DNA from 3 places in the Paenibacillus sp. FSL H8-0282 genome. Region 1 is predicted to be linked to each of the others. Evidence: predicted binding sites of a transcription regulator. Region 1 holds the regulator's gene; each other region holds the start of a gene.
The links. Region 1 encodes Rex, which represses fermentation and respiration genes when NADH is low (regulators of the CRP and FNR family bind a similar motif). Its sites were predicted from a motif close to TTGTGAAATATTTCACAA; they were not measured.

Region 1 (3,209 bases):
TGTTAGACCCGCTCTGGTTTTGGCAACATCCTTAGCGATATCACGCTCGTTCCATTGATCTTTCATAATATAGGCATAGAACTGGATAAGTCCAAACCCCAGGAGCAGAATCAGAACTGACCCCAGGAGGATCCATTTTTTCCTTTTCTTCAAGGTACAGCTCCCTTTCTAGTAATATATCTTTTTTGATTATATAACACACCCGCGTGTTTATCCAAAATTTCATAATTTTCTAGCTTTCCCAGTCTTAAAAATGCACAAAAGGCCGCAACTTTTGCTAAAAGCAAAAAGTCACAGCCTATTATTTATTCGTTATTCTCCAGACTTAACGCTTCAATAAACCTTCGAAGGCTTCTTGCGCTTTACGCCGGATAGCTTCCTCATCCAGGGTTAAGCATTGTCCATGCTTGATGACCTGTTTACCATTCACCCACACATGCTCAACATCCTTAGCGCTAGCAGAGTAAACTGCATGAGACAACAGATCTGTGTGTGGCAGCAAATGCGGCTGATCGATATCAATAGCAATGAAATCAGCTTTCATCCCTACAGCAAGTCTGCCTACATTATTTAAAAAGATGGACTGCGCGCCATATTCTGTAGCCATACGCAGAGCTTCTGGAGCAGGGACAGCCGTTGGATCACCGCTGACACCCTTATGAATGAGAGCTGCAAGCCGCATCTCTTCAAACATATCCAAGTTATTGTTACTTGCCGCGCCATCCGTGCCAAGAGACACCTTCACACCAGCTTTTAGAAGATCAGTAACCCGAGCCACTCCGCTAGCCAGCTTCAAATTACTGCCCGGATTATGAGATACACCCACATTATGGCGAGCCAAGATCTCAATCTCTTCATCATTTAAATGAACACCATGTGCAACTATCGAGGGACGTGTGAACATTCCAAGCTTCTCTAAGTGAGCTACAGGACGTAACCCGTAATCCGCCACATTTTGTTCCACTTCACGTTTCGTTTCGGACATATGCGTATGCATCGGTAAATCCAGATCATGCGCTGCCTGCACGAACTTAACCAGGAAGTCCGGAGGGCAAGTATAAGGGGCGTGTGGCGAGATCATAGTAGTAATTCTACCGTCAGCCTTTCCATGCCAGTTACGGGCAAAAGAAATCGCTTCCGCAAGCTTGTGATTCTGTACATCCTCTGGACATAACCCGATCACACCACGCATCAATACGGAACGGATACCTGATAACTCAGCTACCTCGGCTACTCGGTCCATATGATCATACATATCGAGGAAGGTCGTAGTTCCACCCTTCAGCATTTCCAATACAGATAAGGAGGTTCCCCAGTATACATCATCACCGGTGAACTTTTCCTCCATCGGCCACATTTTCTCCTGAAGCCACACTTGTAGCGCTAAATCATCTCCATATCCACGCAGCAAAGACATCGCCGCATGACCATGTGTGTTTACAAGTCCAGGCATGAACAGCAGACGGCTGCCATCAACCACTTGCACTCCAGCTTCCATCTGAGGCTCTTCTTTTCCTATGTAAGTGATTAAATCATCTTCAATAGTCATATATCCACTCAGAACCGGCTCATCCGTTTCCGGAGTCAGAAAATACCCGCCCTTAATTATCGTTTTATTGTTGTTCATGTTCACTTTCTTCCTTTCCATCCCGCAAGTAATAAGCAAGACTTTGCAGATCAGTTGTAAAATCAGCTGCATGCACCCGGATATTCGGTGGTGTCTTCAGAATCACAGGGGCAAAGTTCAAAATCGCTTCAATCCCAGAAGAAATGAGGATATCTGCTACATTTTGAGCTTCTGAATCAGGTACGGTAATAATGGCAATGCGAATACCTTGCTCACGAATTGTGCTGCCTAGTTCATCCATCGGTTGCACAGTAAGGGAGTTGATCTTACGTCCAACCTTAGGAGCGTACGAATCAAATATAGCCGTGATTTTCATAGTATCTTTGAGATATGCATTGTAATTAGACAAGGCATGTCCGAGATTACCTGCTCCAACTAAAGCTACATTAAGCTGTTGATCCAGCTTCAGGATATGACGGATTTTCTCAATAAGATACGTTACATCATAGCCGATACCTTTTCTGCCGAAGTCACCAAAATATGCTAAATCCTTACGAATCTGTGCGGGATTAAGATCAAGCTTTTGCCCAAGTTCCTGAGAGGAAACTGTTAATATTTCGCGATTCTGGAGATCATTCAAAAAACGCAAGTACACAGGCAGTCTGCGAACAACGGCTTCTGATATTTTATCCGATTTCATATTTTCCCTCCTAAAAATAGTAATGTTCTTGTGAAAATCCATATTCAAACGTCTACCTCTCCTTATTAAGGACGGTACTGTAACACACCGCCCTTAAGGATAAGGAGGAGCTAAACTGAAGACGAGCGTTTTAAGAAGCGCCGCCATCCTCTAGCCATTCCGCTATGCGAGGGACCATTTGATCAGTAAGCATATGCTCCATTTTGGGACCAGGCAATGAATAAAGGAAATACTTCCCGTAATGAGATTCAATAACCCTCGTATCATAAACAATAACTATTCCGCGATCCTGCGCCGTGCGAACCAGTCTTCCGAATCCCTGCTTAAAACGAATAACCGCTTGAGGAACAGATAATTTCATGAACGGATTCTTCTTCTGGGCCTGCAATAACTCAGACTTCGCTTCCGCCAACGGGTGATTCGGTGGTTGAAACGGAAGTCTCACGATGGCCAGGCAAGTCAGTGCTTCACCTGGAATATCTACACCTTCCCAGAAGCTGCTCGTCCCCAGCAATACGGATGCTGCACTGTCCTGAAAGCGGCGGATCAGCTTGCTCCGGCTGCCACCTTCCACGCCTTGACCAAGCACCGTAATCTCTTGTGAGGCCAAAGCCTCTTTAAGCGGATCATATACCTGACGCAGCATTTTATAAGAAGTAAACAGAACCAGCATCCGCCCACGTGTTGTTTTAGCAGCTTCCGATAATGACTGTACGAGTGTATCGACAAATCGAGCATCGCCCACACTCCCCTTCACACTAGGAAAATCACGCGGTATAACTAGCAGTGCCTGCTCGCGATACTTAAAGGGAGATGGAAGGAGTGAGGTCATTAGACGTCCCTCTTCTACAGCTTCGTTAAGTCCGAGATTATCAATCATAAATTGAAAAGATTTATCTACAGATAGCGTCGCCGAGGTAAGCACGATGCTTTTTTTCTTAT
Region 2 (3,209 bases), 270 kb from region 1:
TTCGAAGTCGATCGCAATACCTTGTTCGTTACGAATAGGTTTTACTTTGGCGTATTTAATTGCGCTTAGTGAGTCAGCTGCAACGGACAGCCCAGCAATACCACAAGCCATCGTACGCAGAATGTCACGGTCATGCAGCGCCATTTCGATACGTTCGTAAGAATATTTGTCATGCATATAGTGAATGATGTTCAAAGTGTTAACATAAGTCTTAGCCAACCACTCCATCATCGGTTTGAAACGTTTCATTACTTCGTCATAATCCAGATATTCAGAAGTGATCGCTGGGAATTCCGGTCCAACTTGTGCTCCGGATTTTTCATCTACACCACCATTGATAGCATACAGTAATGCTTTTGCCAGGTTGGCACGAGCACCGAAGAACTGCATTTGTTTACCGATACGCATTGGAGATACGCAGCAAGCAATCGCATAATCTTCACCCCAGTATGGACGCATTACATCGTCATTTTCATACTGAATTGCACTAGTTTCGATGGAAACCTTAGCACAATATTTTTTGAAGGCTTCAGGCAATTTTTCGGACCACAGTACAGTTAAGTTTGGTTCCGGAGCTGGACCCAAGTTGTACAGGGTGTTCAAGAAACGGAAGCTGTTCTTAGTAACACGAGTTGTTCCGTCTTCAGCCATACCACCGATGGATTCAGTTACCCATGTTGGGTCGCCGGAGAACAGATCATTATAGTCAGGTGTACGCAAGAATTTCACGATACGCAGTTTCATTACGAAATGATCGACGATTTCTTGTACTTGTTCTTCAGTCAAAGTACCTTCAGCAATATCGCGTTCTGCATAGATGTCCAGGAAAGAGGACACACGGCCCAAGGACATCGCCGCACCATTTTGTTCTTTAACTGCTGCCAGATATCCGAAGTATACCCATTGAGTAGCTTCTTTGAAGTTGGTCGCTGGTCTGGAAATATCCATACCATGAGCGGCTGCCATTTCTTTCAATTCGCCAAGTGCACGAATTTGCTCGGACAGCTCTTCACGCAAACGAATGATATCTTCAGTCATGGAATCAACTTCAAGCTCAGTTTGTTGTTGTTTTTTGTCTTTAATGAGGAAATCAATACCGTACAGAGCAATGCGGCGGTAGTCGCCGATGATGCGTCCGCGGCCGTAAGCATCAGGAAGACCTGTAATTACGCCGGATTTACGCACAGCTCTCATGTCTGGTGTATATGCATCAAATACGCCTTGGTTATGCGTTTTGCGAATGTTCGTAAACATGTCAACGATGTTTTGTGGAAGCTCGAAGCCATAAGCCTTCGTAGCATCAACCATCATCTTGATCCCGCCGAATGGCTGGATGGAACGTTTGAAAGGAGCATCAGTCTGTACGCCTACAATTTGTTCCTTGTCCTTGTCAATGTAGCCTGGAGCATGTGAAGTGATTGTGGAGACAGTATCTAGGGAAACATCCCATACGCCGCCTCTTTCTCTTTCTTCCTTGCTCAATTGGGAAATAATCTTCCACAGTTCAGTTGTGTTACTAGTAGGTCCTACGAGGAATTCTTCGTTTCCTTCATAAGGCTTAATGTTACTTGCGATAAAGTTGTTAACGTCAACTTTTCTGGACCATTTACCTTTTGTAAAACTTCTCCAACCGGATTTCACTTCTTGTACATCTTTTTCAATCACCGACATGCTAAATCCCTCCATCTATATTTATAATATTTGTAGAGATCGCGGGCTTGAAGGTTGATCCCGTGTCTCGTGATCCCAAGAAAGATATGGTTGTTCGAAAATTCACAATCATTGTTCCATGTATGGGACCGTTGTTTATATAAACATTTTAGTTTATTTTCTATAAATAGACTGTGACAAATATCACCTTTCGGGTGATATTTGTCACTTATATCTAATCCACAACCATCCTATTATCTACTTAACCAAATATTAATTATCAAATCTTCCGTAGAAAGCATTACGGTATACATCTGCAAGTTCAGATACCAGTGGCAGCTTAGGATTGGCAGTTGTACATTGATCTTCAAATGCACGGTCAGCCAAGTAATCTACACGGGATTCAAAATCCTTAGGATCAAAGCCCAATTGTTGGAAGGATTCTTCGATACCCAGTTTTTTGTTCATGTCGCGAATAGCATTGATCAGGCTAGTTACACCTTCTTCAGTTGTGCGAGCTGGCAATCCCAGAATACGGGCGATTTCTGCATAACGCTCGTCAGCTACGAAGTGTGAATATTTAGGGAACGAAGCGAACTTCGTAGGTTTCTTAGCATTGTAACGAATAACGTGTGGCATAAGGATCGCATTAGTACGACCGTGAGCAGTGTGATATTGACCGCCCCATTTATGCGCCAAGCTGTGGTTAATACCCAGGAAAGCATTAGCAAAGGCCATACCAGCAAGTGTTGATGCGTTATGCATTTTTTCACGGGCAACTCTGTCGCCTTCAAGAGCCGATTTTTCAAGGTATTGGAATACCAATTGGATTGCTTTAATTGCCAGACCATCCGTGTAGTCACTCGCCATAACAGATACATAAGCTTCGATGGCATGTGTCAATACGTCCATACCTGTATCAGCTACAGCAGTTTTTGGCAAGCTATATACGAACTCTGGATCAATGATAGCTACGTCTGGAGTTAGCTCGTAGTCAGCCAAAGGATATTTAGTGTGTTGTTCAGTTGTTTTATCGGTAATAACTGCGAAAGATGTTACTTCCGAACCCGTACCCGAAGTAGTTGGAATCGCTACAAACTTAGCTTTGTTTCCAAGTTTAGGGAATTTGTAAACCCGTTTACGGATATCCATGAATTTTTGTTTCAGACCGTTAAAGTCAGCGTCTGGATGTTCATAGAATAACCACATTCCTTTTGCAGCATCCATTGGGGAACCACCGCCAAGTGCGATGATGCAGTCCGGTTGGAATCTGTTCATCATTGCTGTACCTTTTTCAACTGTAGTTGTCGATGGATCTGGTTCAACTTCCGAGAACACTTCGATCGCTACAGGAGTTTGGCGTTGACGCAGGTAATGTTCAACTCTCTCAACATATCCAAGCTTAACCATCATTGGGTCAGTGATAATTGCGACACGTGTGATATCAGGCATTTTGGTCAGGTACTGAGTAGCGCCTTTTTCGAAATAGATCTTGTCAGGTACTTTAAACCATTGCATATTCACGGTACGACGATTCACCCTTTTCACGTTGATCAAAT
Region 3 (3,209 bases), 1.8 Mb from region 1:
GATAAGGAATTAAATAATCCTACCAGTCCCATTGCTACCATAAATAACGTCCAGTTGTTACTAGCTGCCGGCAAGGTGAACAGTGCCAAAGCATTCATGGCGAGCGCTCCGACAATCAGCCGGTTAACGCCTACCTTATGATAGAGTGAGCCCCCGAGTAGTTGACCCACGATCCCACCAACCGATTGAATAAGAATCACCAGTCCAGCATCTGACATGCTGCGTCCAAGCTCATCAAATACATACATCGTAACGAGCGGCCACATCAGCGCACTACCTGTTGCGTTAATTAGGCTGGCAATTAGAAATATTTTCACTTCTTTTGGATATGCCTGTAAAAACTTCATAAGTAGTGTACATCCCCTGTTATATATGTGTCATTAATTCATCCAGTATCATCCCAAAACAGGGCTATGAGCAAGCATACACATTGACGTTTTATCGTGATAAAGTACGCATGAAATCTAGAGGATAAGACGCATATATCGCATGAAATATCCCGTCTCCCTTGGGGTTCACGTCCGCAGTCCTCCCTAGTTCTAATATCTATTCTTATTTTAAAGCCGTGGCTGTCGTCCGTAAAGCAAACTAAACAAGAAGAAACTGATTCGCTTTTAGAAAGACGGGGTAATAGAGCCTAGAAACACTCCCCCTTCAAAATTCGCCGTGATCCGATTTCGTTCCCCCGAGCGCGGATAAATCACGGCGGATTTTTTTGTGTCTACATAACAAAAAGCACCCCTAAAACATTAACGCCACCAATAAGGCAGACCTTGAATGTTCTATGGAGTGCTCTATAAGACGAGCTTAAGCGTGTTTTTTGACACTGCTGCCGGACATGCTATCTACGGATTGAATAGCCGTAGGTGCTTTACGCAAGTATGCCATCCAATAGGCAGCTGCGACAAATATTGCCCCACCCGTTAGATTGCCGAGCCAGACGGGAACAAAGTTAGTGAAGTATTGCCCCCATGAATAATAACCTTCAAAAATAGCTGCTGGAATTAGGAACATGTTAGCTACAACGTGCTGGAATCCGATCGCAACAAAGGCCATCGTTGGAAACCAAATACCAAGGATTTTGCCGCTGAAGTTATCTGCTCCATAGGAGAGCCATACGGCCAGCGCAACGAGCCAGTTACAGCCGATACCCGAAACAAATGCCGGAAAGAATTCTGCATCGATTTTATGACCAGCCATATCCACCAATTTTTCTAAATACACACCCTCTGAAGTTAAACCCACCACATGACCGAAGAAATAAGCTACAAATAATGCCCCTGCCAGATTACTAATCGTAATGAGCAAAAGATTCTTCACAACTTCCCAGAAAGAAATCTTCTTAGCCATAAAAGCGAGCGGCACGGCCATCATATTCCCTGTCAGCAGTTCTCCACCTGCAAGGAGTACCATGATCAGCCCAACGGGGAAGACTGCGGCTCCGATAAAGTTAGCAATGGAACCCCATTCCTGTGGTGCGCCAGCAATGACGCGAATATCTAATAAAAACCCGAGCGCAATAAACGCTCCTCCCAAAAAGCCCAGAATAAGTACGGTACTTAGCGGATTATGAGCTTTTTTTATGCCGTTCTCTACAGTTACTTCGGCAATTTGCTGCGGTTTGCTATAAGCCATGGTTCCTATCCCCTTCATCTATTTACTTCAAATTTGTTCCTTTATGACCATTGTAGCGTGTCGTAAAATACATTAACGTGATAATTATCACTTTGAGAAAACTAAGTGAAAGTTTTCACTGACATGTCAAATTTACTGCGACCTGAGCACAAATAGAAGTTTGTGTATGACCGGCTAAGCCAGCATATCTTGTTTCGTTGGATTACATTTGAGCGTACGCAGCAGCTATCGGACACAGTTGTCCTTATATGCAGCTAGATCTCACAGTAGCTATACCTCACTGTAGTCATACCTCACTATAGTCATACTTCACTATCGGCATTCTATCGGACTCGGATGACTCTAATCGTAGCTTTTGAGCATATTTGGCCCACACCCGGACATCGGACTCAGATAACCTTATTCGTAACTTTCGAGCACATTTGACTCGCTATCGGACTCCATAGTCGCTATTAGCACCAAAAACACACTAGTTGTACCTCGTTCTATGTAATAGCTGCACTGGAGTCCGAAAGCACACTCAAAAGGCGATTATTTGCTAAATAGCGGCTTCTGAGTCCGAAAGCTTCTGCAGGGGGCGATGACTCGGCACGATCGGACTCAGTTGACCTTATATGTAGCTTTTGAGCACATTTGGCTCGCTATCGGACCCCATAGTCGCTATTGGCACGAAAAACACACTAGTTGTACCTCATTCTATGTAATAGCTGCATTGGAGTCCGAAAGCACACTCAAACGGCGATTTATTGCTAATTAGCGGCTTCTGAGTCCGAAAGCTTCTGCGGAGGGCGATGATTCAGCACGATCGGACTCAGATGACCCTAATCTTAGCTTTCGAGCACATTTGACTCACTATCGGACCCCATAGTCGCTATTAGCACGAAAAACACACTAGTTGTACCTCATTCTATGTAATAGCTGCATTGGAGTCCGAAATCACACTCAAACGGCGATTATTTGCTATATAGCGGCTTCTGAGTCCGAAAGCATCTGCGGAGGGCGGTGACTCAGCACGATCGGACTCAGATGACCTTATACGTAGCTCTTGAGCACATTTGGCTCGCTATCGGACCCCATAGTCGCTATTGGCACCAAAAACACACTAGTTGTACCTCATTCTATGTAATAGCTGCACTGGAGTCCGAAATCACACTCAAAAGGCGATTATTTGCTAAATAGCGGCTTCTGAGTCCGAAAAATTCTGCGGAGGGCGATGACTCAGCACGATCGGACTCAGTTGACCTTATACAGAGCTCCTGAGTCCGAAAGCTTCTGCAGAAGGTGATGACTCAGCACGATCGGACTCAGATGACCTTATACGTAGCTTTTGAGCACATTTGGCTTGCTACCATCACCGAAGCCATTGGATTGCATCTACCCAAGCAGCTAATCATTCTGCACCTAACAAAAAAAGCAGCAATCCTCCCGTTACAGGAGAATCGCTGCTTTTCTAGCTTTATAAGGTTGTCTTTTCCGTCGATAAATCACTCAGAAACAATCGTTTCTTTTTAAACCGTTACAGCCTCTTTGCTTGGTACTGTTGTCGGCAGCGCTTGAAGACCTACTGTATTCAG

Region 2: a site for Rex is predicted at 1,762-1,779, ahead of pflB (formate C-acetyltransferase). Genes of this name have one in related genera too.
Region 3: a site for Rex is predicted at 1,739-1,756, ahead of NST94_RS27985 (formate/nitrite transporter family protein). Genes of this name have one in related genera too.

The regions. Positions count from the first base shown of each region.
Region 1 is NZ_CP150146.1:4,622,529-4,625,737, forward strand. It holds gene NST94_RS20000 (DUF5590 domain-containing protein) at 1-153, opposite strand, end outside; gene NST94_RS20005 (amidohydrolase) at 326-1,627, opposite strand; gene NST94_RS20010 (redox-sensing transcriptional repressor Rex) at 1,614-2,267, opposite strand; gene dinG (ATP-dependent DNA helicase DinG) at 2,398-3,209, opposite strand, start outside.
Region 2 is NZ_CP150146.1:4,894,309-4,897,517, forward strand. It holds gene pflB (formate C-acetyltransferase) at 1-1,671, opposite strand, end outside; gene adhE (bifunctional acetaldehyde-CoA/alcohol dehydrogenase) at 1,924-3,209, opposite strand, start outside.
Region 3 is NZ_CP150146.1:6,432,550-6,435,758, forward strand. It holds gene NST94_RS27980 (MFS transporter) at 1-347, opposite strand, end outside; gene NST94_RS27985 (formate/nitrite transporter family protein) at 808-1,635, opposite strand; gene NST94_RS27990 (FAD-dependent oxidoreductase) at 3,144-3,209, opposite strand, start outside.